Regions from separate parts of the Paenibacillus sp. FSL H7-0716 genome, predicted to be linked through region 4. Evidence: riboswitches for the same ligand, from Rfam matches in the RefSeq annotation. Region 4 holds a riboswitch; each other region holds the start of a gene.
What was found. Region 4 has a riboswitch for cyclic di-GMP ahead of MHH60_RS03355 (thiamine pyrophosphate-binding protein). Riboswitches for the same ligand answer to the same signal wherever they lie in the genome.
Positions count from the first base shown of each region.

Region 1: it holds a riboswitch for cyclic di-GMP, as region 4 does, so the genes downstream of both, MHH60_RS28325 (response regulator transcription factor) here and MHH60_RS03355 (thiamine pyrophosphate-binding protein) in region 4, are expected to answer to the same signal.
Region 2: it holds a riboswitch for cyclic di-GMP, as region 4 does, so the genes downstream of both, MHH60_RS21780 (DUF6612 family protein) here and MHH60_RS03355 (thiamine pyrophosphate-binding protein) in region 4, are expected to answer to the same signal.
Region 3: it holds a riboswitch for cyclic di-GMP, as region 4 does, so the genes downstream of both, MHH60_RS07350 (NPCBM/NEW2 domain-containing protein) here and MHH60_RS03355 (thiamine pyrophosphate-binding protein) in region 4, are expected to answer to the same signal.

Region 1 is NZ_JBBODA010000037.1:21,294-26,289, reverse strand. Features, by position in the region: gene MHH60_RS28340 (histidine kinase) at 1-1,438, shown strand, start outside; gene MHH60_RS28335 (sigma-70 family RNA polymerase sigma factor) at 1,517-2,023, shown strand; gene MHH60_RS28330 (alpha/beta fold hydrolase) at 2,068-2,877, shown strand; cyclic di-GMP riboswitch class I at 2,954-3,041, shown strand; gene MHH60_RS28325 (response regulator transcription factor) at 3,138-3,815, shown strand; gene MHH60_RS28320 (hypothetical protein) at 3,981-4,175, shown strand; gene MHH60_RS28315 (hypothetical protein) at 4,162-4,623, shown strand.
Region 2 is NZ_JBBODA010000019.1:90,409-95,404, forward strand. Features, by position in the region: gene MHH60_RS21765 (Cof-type HAD-IIB family hydrolase) at 1-312, shown strand, start outside; gene MHH60_RS21770 (DUF4179 domain-containing protein) at 438-2,051, opposite strand; gene MHH60_RS21775 (RNA polymerase sigma factor) at 2,035-2,553, opposite strand; cyclic di-GMP riboswitch class I at 2,758-2,849, shown strand; gene MHH60_RS21780 (DUF6612 family protein) at 2,967-3,821, shown strand; gene MHH60_RS21785 (NADH-dependent flavin oxidoreductase) at 3,934-4,996, shown strand, end outside.
Region 3 is NZ_JBBODA010000004.1:170,137-175,132, forward strand. Features, by position in the region: gene MHH60_RS07340 (EAL domain-containing protein) at 74-922, shown strand; gene MHH60_RS07345 (hypothetical protein) at 1,038-1,604, shown strand; cyclic di-GMP riboswitch class I at 1,762-1,848, shown strand; gene MHH60_RS07350 (NPCBM/NEW2 domain-containing protein) at 2,107-4,996, shown strand, end outside.
Region 4 is NZ_JBBODA010000002.1:98,625-103,620, reverse strand. Features, by position in the region: gene MHH60_RS03370 (ketoacyl-ACP synthase III) at 1-173, opposite strand, end outside; gene MHH60_RS03365 (hypothetical protein) at 228-578, opposite strand; gene MHH60_RS03360 (carboxymuconolactone decarboxylase family protein) at 786-1,154, opposite strand; gene MHH60_RS03355 (thiamine pyrophosphate-binding protein) at 1,165-2,805, opposite strand; cyclic di-GMP riboswitch class I at 2,961-3,057, opposite strand; gene MHH60_RS03350 (methyl-accepting chemotaxis protein) at 3,232-4,482, opposite strand; gene MHH60_RS03345 (helix-turn-helix transcriptional regulator) at 4,604-4,996, opposite strand, start outside.

The DNA.
Region 1 (4,996 bases), on a different contig from region 4:
GCTTGTAGAAAAAATAGGAGCGAAGTTTGAAGAACTTCCATTGCCACACAGATGGCTGCTCCCCCGCACTTTAGTGCACTACGCAGCCCAGCATGGGGTGACGAGAATTGTACTCGGTCATTCCAAGCAAAGCCGATGGCAGGAGCTGTGGAGGGGATCGATTGCAAATGGCATTCTCAAAAAAACGAAAAAGACGGATATCTATTTCGTTGCGGATCGTGCTGAAAAGGAAGGGGAGCGGATATTACCGACCAAGATGCAGGCGACAAATCGCTCGGAGGATCATTACCGCAGGCTTAGCGATCAGGAAGTGGAGAAAAAAATGGGGGAACTGCGAAGAGGACGTTTTAAGGTCCTCATTGGCGCTGCACCCGGTGTCGGGAAAACGTATACGATGCTCCGCGAAGGGAATGACCTGCTGAAAAAAAGAATTGATGTCGTAATTGGGCTTCTGGAAACGCATGGCCGAAAAGATACGATGGCGCAAGTCGGTTCGCTGCAAACAATTCCTCGGGCTAAATTCGAATACCGAGGTACGAGCTTGGAAGATCTGGATGTCCAAGCAATCGTTCGCCGCAATCCGGAAGTGGTGCTTGTGGATGAACTGGCGCATACGAATGTGCCCGGCAGTAAGAACAAAAAAAGGTATGAAGATATTGTTGAAATTTTGAATGCAGGCGTTTCCGTTATTTCAACGATGAATGTACAGCATTTGGAAAGTCTGAACGATGCTGTTGAGCAGATCACCGGAGTCCGTGTCCGGGAAACCATCCCGGACAGCGTTTTGGGCATGGCCGATGAGGTTGAACTTATTGATGTTGCTCCGAAATCGCTACAGCAACGAATGAGAGAAGGGAAGATTTACGCGCTGGATAAAGTGGATCAGGCGCTAGGCAACTTTTTTAAAACGGGTAATTTGATTGCTCTGCGTGAATTGGCTCTTCGGGAAATCGCCGATGATGTGGACGAAAGATTGGAAGCTTGGGAAAGAAACGATTCGCTTCGCGGACCGTGGAGAAGGCGGGAGACCGTTTTCGTCGGAGTAACAACCAGTTCCAACGCCGAGCGATTAATCAGGCGAGGGTTTCGAATCGCTTATCGTTTAAAGGCTGACTGGGTTGTAACGTATGTTCACGATCATGCTGTGGTTGCTGATGAGTTGAAAAAGCGCATCAAAGTGTTGGAAGACTTGACAGCGCGGTTGGGCGGCAGGTTCATAATGCTGTTTGCCCGGAATCGGAGGCAAATTCCATATATGTTGCTGAACAAAGCTAACGATATTCAAAGTACACAAATAATTATCGGACAATCCAAGCGGATCTTGTGGGAAAAAATATGGAAACCACCAGTGATTAGGCCGATTTTGCGTCATGGGCGTCATATGGATGTGTTGATCGTGGCCGATTTTGATCCTCTCATTCAACTGGAAGAAACGTAGCGTTCTATATGTTATCTGAGGTTTGCCTTAATCAAAACGAAGGATTACGCAATAGGTACTTTTGGGGAGGAGTGAGATGTGTATTCACTCGAAGGACGACTTGTTATACTAGCTAGCGGCGGAAATCTTAATGCATTTGTGGAATTGGTTAACATGTACAAAGATAAAATATATGACGTGGCTTCTCGTATGTTAAAAAGTGGGCATGATGCGGAAGAGGTTGTGGCCGAAACTTTTATTCTTGTGTATCAAAATCTCAATAATGTCGATCTTTGTAATCATCTAAAAATCTGGATATTTAAGGTTGCTATGAATTCATGCTTGCAACGACTGCGGAAGCAGAAAGAAGCTTGGACACAGACGGAAGCAGCTTGTGAAACAGGATGCTTAACAGGCACACAGCAACAAGTGAATCAAGCCATTGATGCTTTACCAGAAAAACATAGGATGGTTGTTATTCTTTTTTATTGTCACCGCTTTTCACTGGGAGATGTAAGTAAAATATTAAATATGGATGTTGGAACGATCAAAACATATTTGCGCTATTGTCGAGAGTTTATCAGTGAAAGAGTAACCTATCATTGAGGATCTTGATAGATAAGGAGTTGGGAATATTGCCACTCTGGAATGTGAACGGGACTTCACTGTACTTTGAAGTTTATGGTAGAGGAACTCCCCTTATTTTTATTCATGGTTTTGGATTAACTCACGAGATGTTTGGGCCTCAGATAGAATTTTTCAAGAGATCATGTAAAATTGTACTTGTTGATCTAAGGGGAAACGGACAATCGGGGAAATTAATGGTTCCTAATGATAGCATCATTGAAACCCAATGTGAAGATCTCAGCATACTGCTTGCTTATTTGGGTATTAAACGAGCTGTACTCGTTGGCGTTTCGTATGGCGGTGTATTGGCCCAAAAATTCTCGCAATTATTTCCGGATCAAGTAAGTGCAATCATCATATCTGATAGCTTTAGTAAAAATGTCATGACAACCATTCCGGGAAAAATGTTATATGCGATAACTGCCGTCGGTTGGCTATCCTACTACTTGCCTGGTGAATTCTTTATACGCTCACTTAAGATTATGTATTACAGGTGGGACTTGGCTTACCGTGCGATAAGAAAAGGGATTCTGGAAAAAAGATCCAGAGAATTGCATAAACAGAGGATAGCTGTCAGTAGGATTGACTATACCCATTTTCTTCCCCTGATTGAAGTGCCCGTGTTGTGTATTGTAGGAGCAAATACACTTACAGGAGTTAGGCATATGAAGGAGACCGCGAAGTTGCTTGCTAATGTACGCTTTGAAGTTATTGAGGACTCTTATGATCCTAGCAATTTGTGTCAGCCACAACGATTTAATGAGAGTGTCCAACACTTTTTAGAGGAAAATCATTTAATAGAAACTAACGGGCTGATCCAAAGGTACTCTTAAGGACGAAAGTTTTGAGTATCCATACGAATTCAAATTCATATTTATGTGTAGCAGGATAAATCGTCGACTAAATTCATACTGGAAGAGGCAAAGCTGACCGAAAGGCAGTGACGCAAAGCCACGGATCTTCTCACTGTTCAAGTGATGACCGCCGGGTTACCCAATTTGCCAAACACGGCCTATGGGGTCGTGTTTTTGTTATTTGGAGGATTGGAGGGGAATAAGATATCCAAGCAGAATTTCATTCGAAATTGTCTACGATGGCTGGTAAAGCGAATATAAAAGTTGTGCTAGCTGACAACGACAGGGAATGGTGCCGTCGCTTTACTGGTTTGCTCGCAAAAGCGACGGATATTCATCTCATTAACATTTCCGTTACAAAAGAAGAGGCGCTGCGAGCTAGTTTACAGTTGGACGTGGATGTTGTGGTGGTGAATACAACACTTGGGTCGTCCGGGCACGATGGGCTAGATGCTTCCAAGGACATTCTTGCAAAAAAAGATATTCCAATTATTATCGTGGCCTCAAGTACAGACCCCGAAGTTGTTGTCGAAGCAATAACAGTCGGAGCGGTAAACTTTATAAGTAAAACCTATACGGGCGACATCATCATCGCAATTCGGGAAGCGTATCACCGTAGCTCCTCGTTACATCCGATAGCATCGAAGGTACTTCGCGAGGAACTCACCCGGTTGAAGCGTAAGGAACTTTGCTGTAAGCTGACCGTGACTGAAAAGGAAGTGCTGCAATTAATCGCTTGGGGCCATTCCAAATCCAAGTTGATTCAGTTGATGGGTATTTCACCTAATACAATGAAGACGCATGTTCGTCATATTAGTAGAAAGCTCGGTACGAAATCCATTAAAGAAGCAGCAGTAAAGGCAAAACGACTTGGACTAGAGAAACACTCGGACAATAAGGAGCACGATACCCGGTGACGATTTTCGATTTATTTCGACAAGGTTCTAAAGCATTAGGGTGACTAAAAAATCATCCTGCCGGATGGTATCGAAAATTGATAAAATTAGGTATAAGGTGGGATAGGAATTGATAGAAATGGCCCACTATGAATAGGAGGGATTTGTGGCAAAAGCAACTAAAAGATGAAGCATGGGATAGTTGTCTGTCATGTGGAGAACGGGACAAGTCCAATGTGGTTCTTGATTCTCATTCGCCGTTTGGGTTGTCCCAAAATGATGGATGAAAGGATGATCGACATGTGTCGAAAAGAAACGGAGTGTGGATTATGTCTGGATAGTCGGATAGGAAACGGGGGAGCGGCTTATGTTGTTAGCTGAACAGATAACCCCTTATGAAAAAGTTGAGAATTGGTTGATCGCGTACACGGATTGGAAAGCACGGCTGGAATATGCACAAACAGAGCTTACACACATTCCGGGATTGACAAAAGCGCTGCATGAAGTGGCGATATATGGCTGCGGCAAACCTAATGACACGTTGCTTCGCACAGTCATTCACCGTTTGGAAATCACCGAATATGAAATACCGTTTCTTCAATCCAGGATCGGATTGATAGAATATGCTTTCTCGGCTCTCGCCCCAGAGGAAAGACAATTCGTTCAACTGCGGTATCAAGATCAATTGGCGTTTTCAATTGTTATGGATCGCTTGGGACTATCGCGCCGCGCTTTTTTCTATCATCGAAAACGAATTTTGCAAAAAATATATCGCAAAATAAAAAGTCGGACAGCATTATTGGAGTATGATCCGATTGATGAAAAGTAAAGGTTGGTTTCCGAAAAAGATGCAACTGCGCATCTTTTTTTGGTGAGCAGAAATAAAGCACGTTGTAACCTAATCTCCGTTAGACGGGCCTCCGTAGGTAGGTACATCTTCTGAAAAATTACGCTGATGCACTCTCCTTGCACCGAACATGCACCGAACATGTGTCAGGAATGCACCCTATATTCCCTACTTTTGCACCCCATTTGCATGGCTCTCGTGATAACATGATATTGTGGACAAGACAGGAACAGTACGTTTCGTTCAATACCATAAAGATGAAAGGAGGCTTTTAGTAATATCCTATTTCCAACATAGTCGAGAGACGACGGGCCATCCGATTTTTGGAGCCTGTTTTTTGTTTCGGGCAAAAGCG
Region 2 (4,996 bases), on a different contig from region 4:
GAACGTGAATGGCGTACTTGGACCCATGAGTACAATATTTTGCGCAGTGGGGAATTTTTCGTTGATTTGATGCATCCGGAAGCCTCCAAGGGCAATGCCTTGAAGAATCTGGCTGTGAAGCTGGGAATTCCGCAAGAGGAAGTTCTTTCGATCGGTAATTATTTTAATGATATTTCTATGCTTACATACGCGGGTATGGGTGTTGCGATGGATAATTCTCCGGTTGAGGTCAAAGCGGCAGCGAATGCTGTAACGGGGTCTAACAACGAGCATGGTGTGCGAGATGCGCTGGTTAAATATTGTTTATCTTAATAATGGAAAGCATAAAGCGGACTTGAGTCCGTTCTATGCTTTTTTTGTTGTGAAGGAAATAAAAGAGATACATAAACAGAATTGATTCTATTAAAAATAATCCGCCCTTAGATTAACTTCCTGTATTAAAGTTTAATTTCCTCGTTCCGGCTAGGATCGCTATATTTATAGATACCAGGGTTCAGTTCGATTTTTTCGTCGAAAGGGATATCTTTGTAGCTATCAATATTAGTTCCTGTAGATATCATGCCCTTAGGTGTAATTTCTGGCACAACTTCTTTGCCATTAATCCGTAACGTAGTTTGGTTAACGCTTTTGAAGCCAGAAGATTTGGATGTTGATTCGACAATCAAATTTTCCCCCTCAGTATAGTAAGTGAATTCAATTTTTAACCCATCGACATCAAGTGAAGTGAACTGCTTTTCTTCTTTAGGTTTGTTTATAGTGATCCAATTCTTAGTAGTATCACGTTTCTCAATGACAGCATCCTTTAATATAAGTTTCATTGGAACATCGGACCAGTCGTTATACCATTCCGGAGATTCGAATTGAAATAAATGCTGGTAGCTTTCGGAATGATCTCCCTTCAAATTCCAACCCCCAGTGATTGTTTGATCACCTATAACCAACTGAGCGGTATTATAGTGGACAATTCCTTTTTTAAGAGAATCATTTTCATCTATTAGAATTTGGATATCCAAAGGGGTAACGACTAGCTGATCTAAGGTTATACCGGTCTTTTCTTGAAATTCAGGATTGTTATACAGTTTCTTAGTGTAAATCGCCTCACTTGCTTTTTGTCCATCTGCTTTAAAATCGAACTTCCACGTACCTGAAAATCGTTTCGCTTCTTCAATGTAACTAAAATGAAGACTAGCTTCCTTCCAATCTGATTCAGTTATATTGAAAACCTGTTCAATAAATAAATCCGATCCTTCGTTAGGCATGATGGTTGGAATTGCTTCATTCTCTTGACCACCAGTACTAACTACCAAATGGGGGTTACCCCGTCCTAAGTCAGATGGTGATGCAGCGACTTTGTAACGGATAATGGTTTGATTGGAAACATGTCGAACGGATTCGATTTGAATGCTTGGATATTGCTTAACTCCAGTATCGATAGTTTCCCCTGCTTTATGATTAGATTGTAAGGGAATATTCCGATCACGGTAAAAAATGAGATTCCGAGCTTCAAACCTGTAGTCCTTTTTATCATCCTTTAATGTATCAGGTGTCTCATATACTCCAATGAGTTTCTGGCTTTCAGGATCGTATTCTAAATAACCGTATACCTTTGCCTTGGCACCGGATTCACTAGTCATGAGGTTTTCCTCTGTAGCAAATCCAGTATATTGGGATAGATCAGAGTTAGTATCAAGTGATAACAGCATTTTCATTTTTTCTCCATCAGTTACAACACCGTTCAAATTCATTGTTACTCCTGAACTGGAAGTTTGAAGATTATACTGTTGACCGATGCCGTTATTTAATGCATTGCTCACACTTCGACCACCAATTTTATCCCAATTAATCGTCATACTAGCGAATACAGGAATGGCTACAAGTAAGAGGCAAGAGAAGACAATACTGATAGGAACAACCTTTTTATTAGACCTAGGAGTATTCTGGGAGGCATACAGATTTCTTTGACGTTTATATGCTTCTTGTTCTATGGCAGTCCACATCAAATCATAATCCGGTCGGGGAATATGTTTATCTTTTTCAAGATAGAGACTCATTACTATTCAGCTCCTTTAGTTGGGTTCCACCCATTCTATTTAGTATTTTAAGTCCCTTGTTCAGTCTGGATTTTACAGTTCCTTCGGGTATGCTCATAACTTTAGAGATCTCGGGTACAGTCAATTCGTTGATAAAACGAAGGACTACTACCATTCTGATTTTGTCGGGAAGCTGACTGTATAACCCTTGTAATTCTTTTTTAGTTTCTTGTCGATCCAAACGTTTTTCTACAGGGTTTGATTCCTCAGACCTGGATAGTAAATAATTACGTACTTCTTTCATCCACCCCTTCTTACGCCTTTTGATCACACTGTTGCACTCATTTGAAGCAATTCGTAAAATCCAAGATTTCAAGTTTCTTACCTTCGACTTATCCGCTAAGATAACTTTTACAAATACCTCTTGGGAAATATCCTCCGCATCTGCCTGATTTTTCATTAAGTAGTAACAAAAATAATATACTTGTTCTTTATAGAGCTCGAAAATTTCCCGGTCACTCATTTTGCTGCACCCCCTGTCTTTGCTGTTCTCATTAATAAGACTTATAAGCGTATGTAATCGTTCATTTTTCATTTTGATTGTAGTATTTCTTCTGAGTATCATAGCGAATTCGAATGGAAGATAAGTCGTTTACAGGTAATTATAACCATGATAAAATTAGCGGTGGGACATGCGTCCGTAATCTAATTAAAACTAATTGAATGTCCGCGTTAAAGGTAAAATCATCGAAAGATGATGACACAAAGCCATGGGTCTAAAGCCTTTCGACAGAAGGAAATGATCGCCAGGCCGCCATAGGGATGTCTTATGAAGCATAAAGGATTGCTCTAAGAATATGTAGTCTATTTTGAGCTCTTTTATTATTTCGACCTATACGGCGTTACATTATCGCAAGGGGCCGAAAGGGGAAGTACATGAACAGTTTTTTCAAAACAATAGGTACTAGTTTGGCAGTAGGTGCTTTATTGCTGTCCGGAACGATCGGATGGATGTCTAATCCTGGAGTCGTGTCTGCAGCTACAACATCAGCAGTAACTGCGGATCAAATGATCAGCAAAGTAACAGCAGCCTCCAAAGCAATAAAGAATTTCCATCTGGATGTGACCAAAAAACAGGATATTCAAAGCGGCGGGGTGCGTGTCAGCAACACCAACACTCTGAAGCTGGATATCAGCCGTCTGCCGAATTTTGCCGCAGCAGGCACTGTCGCTAGCAGTCTTTTAGAAACATCTTACAGCTTGTATGCTAACGATAAGGAGTTTTACTATCTTGTAGATGGAAGTGAGCTTATCGATGAATCTGAAGACGATTCTTCAGGTTACGACGATGACGGGGAGCCGATCGATCCTGATGCACAGTATTGGCTTGGACTGGAGAAAACGGAATGGGAGTCCTTTTACTCTAAAGGCCAATACGATCCTGTTTCAATGCTTGATTCGGTAAAAAGTTATAAAAAATCCATGAAAGTCAGCACTGCTGGCGCACAAACGGTCTTACAATTCACGGTAACCGATCCGACAGCAGCTAAGGGGATAATCAAACTCTATGACCAGGAGAACCTCTGGGATGGTGAGACAGTTCAACCCAAAAGTGTAACGTGGAAATTATTCGTCAATACTAAGACCTGGCAAACAGAAAAGCTGACAGTCGATCTGAGTTATGTGTTGGTAAGTGATGGAGCAAAAGATACATACACCACGAAAATCGAAGCTAAATATTCCAAGAATAATAAAGGTACAGCCATTGTAAAACCGGCTGAACTAGAATAATAAAGACGATTCATATCGAGCAAAAAGCGCTGTTCCGCTGAACAGCGCTTTTTGCTGTATTCAACAGCAGTTCTTTATTAGTTGACAAGAATAAATCATTGCTGTAATTTATATGTATGCGCATGTATATAATATTCTGTTTAAATATAATTTAATGAAAGTTGGGAAAAAGATGATAGCACTAGACACAGCATTAACTTTTCGCAGAGGACTGACACTAAAAAACCGAGTGGTTATGGCTCCAATGACCACACGAATGAGCTTTTATGACGGTGTAGTAACACAAGATGAATTGAAATACTATTCGCTAAGAACGGGCGAAGTAGGTGCGGTCATCACTGCGGCAGCAAATGTACAAGAGGGTGGAAAAGGATGGGAAGGTGAACTTAGTGTTTCCTCCGATGAATTTATTCCTAGCCTTAGCCGATTAGCATCTACTATTAAACGAAATGGAACAAAAGCTATTTTACAATTATTCCATGCAGGAAGAATGACAGATTCAAAAATATTGCGTGGCGTACAACCCGTTTCCTCCAGCGCCATTGCTGCCGAACGTCCGAATGCAGAAATTCCAAGAGCATTAACAGAAGATGAAATTTTCGGTGTAATTGAGGATTTTAAAAAAGCGACTCAACGTGCTATTCAAGCTGGATTCGATGGGGTAGAAATTCATGGAGCAAACACATATTTAATCCAACAATTCTTCTCTCCACACTCCAACCGTCGTGAAGATCAATGGGGCGGAAGCTTAGAGAAAAGATTTAATTTCATTAACCAATTAGTGGATGCAGTTATTGCTGTCGTTGACAATTCAAAGGTTAAGGATTTTATTGTCGGTTATCGTTTTTCTCCAGAAGAATATGAAGAGCCTGGCATTAAAATCACAGACACCCTTTATCTTATTGATAAATTAGCTGATAAAAAGCTGGATTATCTGCATATTTCATTAGGGGATTTTAAGAAAGTTTCTGCATCAGAAGATTTTAAAGAAAAATCAATCCTGCAATATGTACATGAGAAAATCAATGGACGTGTACCTTTAATTGGGGTAGGAGATATCCGTACCAAACAGGACGCAGAGGAAACGTTGACAAATGCTGAATTAGTAGCAGTAGGACGATCTCTTATCATTGATCCTCATTGGACAAGTAAAGTGCTGGAGGGTAAAGAAGATA
Region 3 (4,996 bases), on a different contig from region 4:
TAATCTTAGGGTTTTACCTGAGGTTATTCATCATTTGAGTAGAAGTTATACGATACATAAGGTGGAAGGAAATGTGATTACAATTAAGGAGGCTGGGGTGCGGGATTTCCTAGATTTCTGTAATGACCATATGGAATCGGAGCAGGTTGAATTCCGTATAGATGACCAAACATGGAGACCTCTATCCGAATTACCCACTGTACTTGATATGGAGTGGATTGATGAGGTTATCACTAAGGGTCTTGTTACTTGTTACTTCCAACCGATTGTGAACGTAAGGGAAGAGATTTTTGCATACGAGATCCTATCCAGATTTAAAAAAGAAGACGGATCCCTTATCTATCCTAATGAGATCTTTGCGGCGGCACGGAATCGTGGGCGTTTATATGCTTTAGACAGGTTATGTAGAATGACCGCTGTAAAATATGCTGCACCCTTAAATAAAAAAACGTTTATTAATTTTATCCCAACGTCGATCTACGCTCCAGAGTTCTGCTTAAGATCAACCGTTGAACTGGCCAATCAATTAGGCGTCGATCCCTCTCTTTTTGTCTTTGAAGTTGTTGAGACGGAGAAAGTGGATGATCTCGCTCATTTGAAAGCTATTTTGACATATTACAAGGATCGGGGATTTGAATACGCTTTAGATGATGTTGGTGAGGGCTTCAGCACGATCGAGATGTTATTGGAGCTTAAACCCCATTACATGAAGCTGGATATGAAATATGTTCAGGGTGTGTCCAGCGATCTGAACAAACAGAAAATAGCTAAACAATTTTTAGAAAAAGCTTTAGAAATCCAATCCGTTCCTTTAGCAGAAGGGGTGGAGTTTAGAGAGGACTTTGAATGGCTTAAGCAGAGTGGTTATCAGTTGTTTCAGGGATATTTATTTGGAAAGCCTGATCCTATTCCCAAACAGTAATCCTAATGAGTATATATCCGTCCAGAGGATGAGATGAATTTCAGGTCAGAGTCCGATTACAGATAATTCAATGGGATGTACAATTTAGGTAATTGAAAAGGGGGACGGGATGGATATGAAATGGCATCAATTTGTAACGCGCTGGGCAGATTCTAGGGGCTTTGATGGACGAGAGATTGATTATCAATGGCCTTCTCCCTCCTTTCCGGTCATCAGTATTCGCAGTAATCTAGGGCGATACTCAGGTCAAGCGTATGGTCGTGGAGGTAAACCCCGTGTGAAGACAGCCGTTGGATTAATCGCTATTGGAGATGTAGCTGTAGGCTTGATTTCCATAGGTGCGATAAGCGTGGGCGTACTATCCTTAGGAGCAATATCACTAGGAATGTGGTTAGCCCTTGGAGCGATAGCACTTAGCTGGCTTGGCTTCGCAGTGGGAGCCATTGCGATAGCAGGGGTGGCTGTAGGAGCGATCGCAATCGCGGAAAAAGCGTTGGGGGCCATCGCCATAGGGGATACGGCGTTTGGTGCGATAGCGATAGGCAGGATCGCTGGGGGTGCCATAGCTATCGGACAATGGGCATATGGTGTAATCGCAGTTGGCGAACATGGTTTCGGATTAATTCCCGTCACGGGCGATGTATGGAATTGGTTCCGGCGCTTGTTTGGATCGGGGAGTTAAGTAGACCTACAGTCCTAAAGGATGCCCTTCTCTTCCGGGATAGTCAATAAATAATATCTATCACCTAAGAAAAACTAATTGCAATTACCTATACTCATTTCATACCAATTAATCATGCGATCAGATCTAGGCTTATGTTACTCTTTGAATGTATTCGAAACTTCATAGGCAAACCTATGGAAATGTAGGGACGCAAAGCTAAAGGGACTAAGGTTATCATAACTATTGTCAGCCAGCTGCCAAAGAGTGTGTAACGCTTTTTGTTAAAATATAAGAAAGTATACGTTATACACCTATACTTAATATCTTATATTTCTCGCTTAAACGCTTACCGTCCTTATAAGGACGCCACAGGTGTTTATGCTTGTTAAGGTTTAATAAAAATTAAGTCTTAATTTTTAGGCGACTTTATACGCAATCAAGCTACTCTTTTGGGGTAGTTTTTTTTGTGCCCATTTTTGGGCACTGGAGAGATTCATATGACATCTGGGGGTAAGAAGTGATGAAGAAAATGATTGCGATCGCTACATCGGCAGCCATGTTGGCCAGTTTTTCAAGTGAGGCAGGTTATGCTTTAGCAAGTGAGGTAAGCAAGGTAAATGTAACAACAACAGTGGCACAAAGTAAGGTCAACTTATTAAGCAACGCTTCGGTTATTCCGTTTGAGCTGTACGGCAAGGATGCTCTAAATGCCTATAATGAGGTTTTTAGAATGAATCCAGCAAATATTAAATCCATCACAAATAACGGTGGCAACTACTCAGGCTCGCCTATAGCTAAGGCTATGGATGGGGATATGAGCACGCATTGGGAGACTGGCAAACCGAATAGTTCAACGTTTACGAATGAGGTTGTGTTTGTTTTCAATGAGTCCACTGAATTAAATAGAATGGTATACGCGGCTAGGCAATCCGGTGCTAAAGGTAAAGGTTTTGCTCAAGAATTTGATATCTATGGCTCCACTACCGATGCGGGTGATTTTACGCTCGTGTCTTCTGGAGAATATACAGGCTCAACCGGTGATGTAGTGGAGATTCAGTTCGCACCTACGGTTTTTAAGAGACTTAAATTTGTCTTCAAAAAAGCGAACCAAGATTGGGCGAGTGCGGCTGAGTTTTCTTTTTATAAAGAGGATAGTCTCTCTGCTAAAATGAAAAATTTATTTACAGATGATACCCTGAGCCAAGTTAGTGCTGCCTTTAATACGACAGAGAAATTAACAGCTTTAGAGAATGAAGTGCAGGCACATCCACTGTATACGCAGTTTAAAGAAGAGATAGAGAATGCAAAGATCCTTTTGGAGAACCATCAGGTAGAGGCAACGGCAGCCAAGGTTTCGAAGCTAAAAGGGTATGGTACAGCCTATGAAAATGCCTATAGCCAAGCGTATAGAATGCCAAATGCAAACGTATCAAAAGTAACGGTGAACGGTGGAAGCTACCCAGGTACGAAGCCTGAATATATGCTGGATGACCAGCCCACTACGCATTGGGAAACGAACAAAAACAATGATGCAAGCTTCACGAATGAAGTTGTGTTTGAACTAGCGCAAGCGGAAGTGCTGGACAGAGTAGCTTTTTTAGCTAGAGATAATCGCAAAGGATTCCCAGAGGCTTTTGAAATCTATGCATCAGAGACGAGTAAAGGAGAGACCTTCCAACTGGTATCTAGCGGAACCGCGATTAGTACCAATGATTTTCTGGAATTTAAATTCGAACCGACGAAGTTTAAAAGATTAAAATTTAAGTTCACAAAAGCTAATATTAACAGACCTTTTGCGGCTGAATTTAGATTTTATACAGAAGATAAAGTAAGCGAAGCTGTAAATGGTATTTTCACAGATGGAACGATGAGTGCGGTTGTGTCTGCTTATAATAACGTTGCAAAAATCAATGAATTGGAGGAAGCGGCAAAAGTACATCCGCTCTATCCAATCCTTAAAGATTCATTGGAACTAGCTAAGAAGCTGGTTAATGGCGAGGTTCAAATCGAAGGTACCATCATTGAGGCGGAACAACGTGGAGATATGAAAAAGCATGCGCAGGAAAACCTGAGAATTGGTTTTGGTACGAACAACCAGCCTACAGGTCTCGTTGCAATGCCTGGAGATACGATCAACGTTTATGTGGACGCAGCTTCTAACGATAAGCTACCTTCTTTAGTCTTTTCTCAACAAGAGGCCGCTTGGAATGTTTGGGCTAGAGGTGTGCAATTGCGTCCAGGTAAGAACATTATAACCGTTCCTGAATTTGCTACGAATAGTTATTATGCACATGAAGTGACTAAGGGCGGTACAGTGTATATCGTCAATCCATATACAGCAGAGGAACAAGGGAAAGCCCCACTGCTCCGCTTCGAAGGTTTAGAGAAGATTCCTTTTATGACCAAGACCACGGATCCAGAACAATTCAAAACCTTCTTAATCACATACAAACAAAGACTAGACGAAGATAAAGCGGCGCATCCAAATGTTCAAGATCGTAAACTCATAGATGTGGTAGAAATGGCCAGCGATCATGTTATTTTCACAGGAACGGCGACGGAGGCGTACAACAAATATATTACGCAAGGAAATAACCCGCTGGACACCGTAACTGGGTATGACACCTGGATGAAGAGCATTTTTGCCTTCTATGGCTTGGATGGTAGTAGTGAGATTCATGATGCCAAGCTAATTCGTGAGAATATTCGATTAATGCAGCCTTATGGTGCGATGTATGCAGCGGGAGATCATACAGGTATCCAACTTGGAACAGTAGGTACCATGTTAGGTGATTTTAACAAAGCTTATCCGGGCTGGGGACTGAATCACGAAATCGGGCATCGCTTGGCTATGGGTGAACGGGAATATGGCGAAGTAACTAATAATATGGTGTCTATGTTTATGTCTGTCGCGGCGAATTCGATAGATAATCGTATACCGTATGAATCAGATATCTATAAATATGTCCTCGAAGAAAACAAAGTGGTTATGAATCAGCAGGGCTTATTTGCACAACTCGGAGCCTATTGGCAGCTGGAGCTGGCACATCCGGGATACTGGACAGAGCTGACCAAGCTATATCGGGAGCGGAAGGTCACCCTTACCAACGGTGACAATTCCAAGCAGCAGTATTTGGTGGAGTTCTCCTCCGAAGTACTGGGATTAGATTTAAGCAGCTATTTTGCCAGACATGGCTTCACTGTGAATCCTGAGACAAAAGCGAAAGTAGCCAAGTATCCGGCACCGCAAAAGTTATGGTATTTAAATAACTCGGTGATTAATTATGAGGGAACTGGAATAGCGGATAAAAATCTGGCTATTAAGGTTAATATCACACCTAACACCACGGCTAGAACGAACACGTTAAGTTTCAGTATAGATAAAGAGCTTAAGCAAGACTTATTAGGAT
Region 4 (4,996 bases):
GTAAGGGAATTCTCATCCGCATCCTTAATACTATACCGTGTAATACGACCTAATGCGGATAATAGACCTCGAATATCAATGCCTTTTTCGTCAAAATGCTTAATGAAAAAGTCGTTACCAACTATATTGCTGGGATGATAGATATCAATGCCTTTAATACGAATTCCGGTCATAATACGCCTCCAGGAAAGCAGTAAGATGTGGCCTACATATTAAGATTAAAAGATCTAGACTGTAACCGCAGAAATGATCTCGATGTTATCGAGTCCAGCTTTACGGCCAAGACGGGAAAGCTGCATTTTGAGGATCGGGTTATTTTCAAGCGTTAGATTTACTTTTACAAATCCATCATTCTTAAACATTACAAAGCAGCTTTCTAAAAGAGGTACAACATCTGGTGCAGTTACATTTAGCTTTCTGCAGTCGATTTTTAGTTCATAGTCAGCTGGAGTAATTGGATTGATAGTTTGTTGATAAGCTTGAATAGATTTTAGACCATCTTCTTCAGAAAATGTTCCATCCAACTCAATGTTAATAACCTTGTTTGCAGTGTCTGTCTTCAAAACGAAACTTCCCATGCCTAAATCTCTCCCATAGATTGAATTTGTCCAAAACAGTTCGACTGCAATATCCAGCCATATGTATATCCACTTAGCTGTTTTATAAAAGTCAAAATTCGACACTATACAGCAAGTAATGGGATATTCCGACTCTATTATAGGCATATTTTTCAAGTGTATGCAATAATAAAGTCGAATTTTGTATATTGTTGTCGAACTGTTGGGTTATTGGATTTCTTCTATGGTTGCAAGCAGGATATTAAAAGCTGTGATGATTCTAGGTGCCCCTATAACGGGTACTAAGTGTAATAGAATACCTTTAAGCTGTTCTACGGTGACTCCAACACGAAGGGCCATGACATAATGAACACCCAGCTGTTCGAATTGACCCATTGAAATTAAAGATGAAATGACTGCGATTTCCTTCCAGTCAGGGGCTATAGTATTACGTTGAAAAATATCGCCATAGGCATTCCCCATAATAAATTCAGCCAAATCAGGGAAGTGGTCTTTAATTGGAGCTAGTGCTTTTGCGCCATAGTCTCCTGATAGATTCGCGAAGTGGTTGAGACCACTGTTGATATTTTCCTTCATGGTTAGCCTCCTAGTTTAGGTTCAAAGTACGGTGTGCAGTCGGAGGGACTTCATCACGGTCTGTTAGTAGTTCAATAACGGCAACATGGTTTAGAGCTACCGCATCTTTAATTGCAGCTGTGAATTCATCCGCTGTCTCACACTTGTAGCCTTTAGCACCTAGAGATTCAGCGAATTTCACGGCGTCCATTGGTACTTCATATAGAGTTCCATCGATACGACCTGTGGTTTTCTCCATACCCTTAAGAGCCATATCTAGTTGCTTATTATTGACCACGATAAAGATGACAGGGATATCTTTGCAGACAGCGGTGTTAATCTCAGCGCCGAGCATCATGAAACAACCATCACCTGTAATGCAGAGGACCGTTTCTTCAGGAGCTGCAACTTTTGCACCAATAGCCATACCGATCGAATTACCCATGCAAGCAAAATAAGCATCAAAAACAAAGCTGCCCGGTTTCTTAACCTTGTACCATTTTGCAGCGTGGAATCCATGACTTCCATCATCAACGAAAATTGAATTATTATAAGGAATCAAATCACTTAAAGTGCTCATTACCGAAGCAAGGGAAAGATTCTTGAGGGTTGAAAGCTCTTCTGAATAATCAGCATCGGCCAAAGCATCACGTTTGGTGATTGTGCTTGGGTCAATATGATTTAGGCAGTGCACCAAATTATCGCGCAGGTCCCCAGTGACCGGGATCGTTTTGGACAATAGTATTTTTCCGACAAAGGTTGGATCAATATCAAATTGAATTAAAGTTGCTGGATGATTCTCCCGTTTAAGATTACAGATGGTCATATCACTTAAACGTGATCCAAGCACTATAAATAAATCGCTTTTATTTAATAAATCGTCCCCGTGGGTCGAACCGCCAACGCCAATAGGACCATGATAGAGTGGGTGATCCCAGACTATAGCCCCTTTTCCACCAGGAGAGGTTACTACAGGAATATTAAAAGTTTCTGCGAGTTGAACAAGCTCTTTATGTGCTCCGGAGCGGTTAATTCCTTTACCCGCAATAATCAAAGGATTCTTAGCAGCTTGAATAGCATCGATGACTCTATCGATATTAGCTTGACTAATTAGAGACTCTCTTTCTGGGATTACTATATTGCATTCTTCCAATACTTCAGTTTGTACATCAAAAGGAATACAAAGATGAACAGGACCACGTTTGGTCAGGGCCACAGAAATCGCATGATTAAAAATAGTACCAAAGTGATCCCCACGTTCAACCAATTTACTGAACAAGGTGGCAGGTCTGAACATATCAGCTAAATCAGCCAGAAAAGAAGTGGAGTCCTGACATTGAGGAATTCCAAGCTCTGTAATGGATTGGTGGCCAGTAATAAATAGGACAGGTAGGTTGTTAGCTTTCGCATGTGCTGCTGCTGTAAGCAGGTTAGTTCCCCCAGGACCCGAAGTACCAAATGCTACGCCTAGGTTACCTGTTTTCAGCGCATATCCTGCTGCTTCGAATCCGGAGCTTGCTTCGTGTCTGCCGGGAATAAATTCAATACCGTAATCCACCATCTTTAGAACTATTGGACAAATCGATTTGCCAATGATCCCAAAAGAATGGGTGACTCCAAGGTTACGTAGTGCTTCCGCCATGTAATCTGCGACTGTCTTCAAAAGAAACACCTCACAAGTTTTTTGATATATATTAGTTATTAATCTATCGCATAGATACGATAGATCAATATACTCAAAAAGTAAAAACCTGTGCTCTATAGTAAGCACAGGTTGGTGGCATAAGGCGCCGCTAAGACTGAACAATAGTTCAGCCGTCCTGGTTCCTCTGCAACCTGGCAATCATGGCCTCAAACGAAAAAATGAGGCTGTAGATCCATGGTTTTGCGTCATCCTCTTTCGAGGATTTTGCCAATATTAATTTATAGTTGATAAGAATAATTTTCCTTTACAATATATTCCTCATTAATTTTTGTCAACATAATCCGCTAAAAAAACTCGAAATTTGACGAAAGTCTTGTCCAAGAGATGAAGTTTTGCCTCGCGAAAAAAACTGCCACCTAAGACTCAGCTTAGGTGGCAGTTGATAGTTTTGAACTAGAATTTAAAGATATGAATGGTTTTTTGCAGATTAAATACGGCCTGGGTCATTTTTTCCGTTTCTTCTGCAACAGATTGCAGGGCATTAATCTGTTCATTCATAGCCGCCGATACCTCTTCTGTGCCAGCAGCGGTTTCTTCGGTGATTGCTGAGATATTCTCGATTGCACTGGAAATTTTCAAGGCACTTTCTAGCATAAGATCACTCTCCGCAGAGAATGAAGAGATTTGCTCGGTAATGTACTGCACGCTTTGTACAATTTGTGCGAAAATATGGGCAGTTTGTGTGATCATTTCGTTCTGAACCTGCACGACCTCTTCATTGATGGCGATATTATCGATGGCTTGTTTAATATCTGACTCAATGCTGCGGACCAAACCGAATACTTCTTTTGTGGATGCCGTAGATTCCTCAGCAAGCTTGCGAACCTCTTGAGCTACAACGGCAAAACCCCGACCATGCTCTCCGGCACGAGCAGCTTCGATGGAGGCATTCAGTGACAGCAGGTTGGTCTGCTCAGCGATCTCTGTGATGGTCTTGGTGATCATCGTAATCCCGCGGGCATTTTGTGAAAGAGCTTCAATAGTATCAGCCACTTTTTGTGTAGCCTCTATGTTTTTACGCATGCCTTCAGCCTGTGTATCTACGGATTGGCGCCCTTGCTCAACAAGTTCTAAGGTATGTATTGAACGTCTGTTCATTTCTTTGGTGGAGTTCGTATAATTGGATACTTTGGTCTCAATGTCTTTAATGGATTCTGTCATATCAGCGATATCCGTAGATATTTCATTTGCACCAAGAGCGAGCTCAGTAGAGGAAGAGGCTACTTGTGCCATGACAATTTTCAGGTTCTGGTTCTTATCTTCGATTCCGCGGCTTGCATCCATAACTTGACGGGTGATCTGTGATGCATCGGTCAGAATCTTCTTGAGCTTATCAATCATTGTGTTAAAGGAGCGGCTTACGTCACCCATTGAACCGTTTTCGTCCGCTCTGCTAGTGAAATCCCCCTTCGAAATACTGTGAGATACATTAGCAATATCATCAAAAGAAGATGTAAGCGTTCTCTCCACGAAGCGAGCAACAGGTAAAGTCAGACCTGCAAGAACAACTACTAGTATAATTCCTACGAGAAATTGACCTAGAATCATTAACGTAACTAAGACAGGAATAGCAAACAGTGCGGCAACGAGGTAACATCCGGCAACAATTCTTTGTTTTAACGGAAGTTTGTGCATCCAGCTCATTGGTAAAATGTCCCCCTTATTAAATTTTATGTAATGGTGTTATTATAGGGGATTTATAGGTCATTGGTCTATAGAGAAGTGTCATAAATCTTCTTTAAGTAGTAGATATTTAGAATTCATGTCAAAATTCCTCATATATTGTGGAAATTGTTTTAATAGCAGACTTTACCATCCCTACTAGTTCGGTAGGAGCTAAAACAATAACTGAAGGAGAGAAAGAGAGTACGATACGACAGGCAGATTCTATAGTATTAAACTCGGCCTCTACGTTCATCCACCCAGTTTTAGCAGAGGGTTCTACTAAAGTTATAGTTACATATCTTTCACGTTGTAATTCTTTAAGAATAGACTCATTCACCTTTAATTTCACTACATATTTTGGCAGTGCTGCTTTAAAAGCTAAAGTCGATTGTTCCCAGTAGCTTTTTAAATCAAAAACCTCAGGTCTGACAAATGATTCATTAGTTGCTTCAGCTTGTATTAATCTTGACACGCGAAAAGTCCGCATTTCACC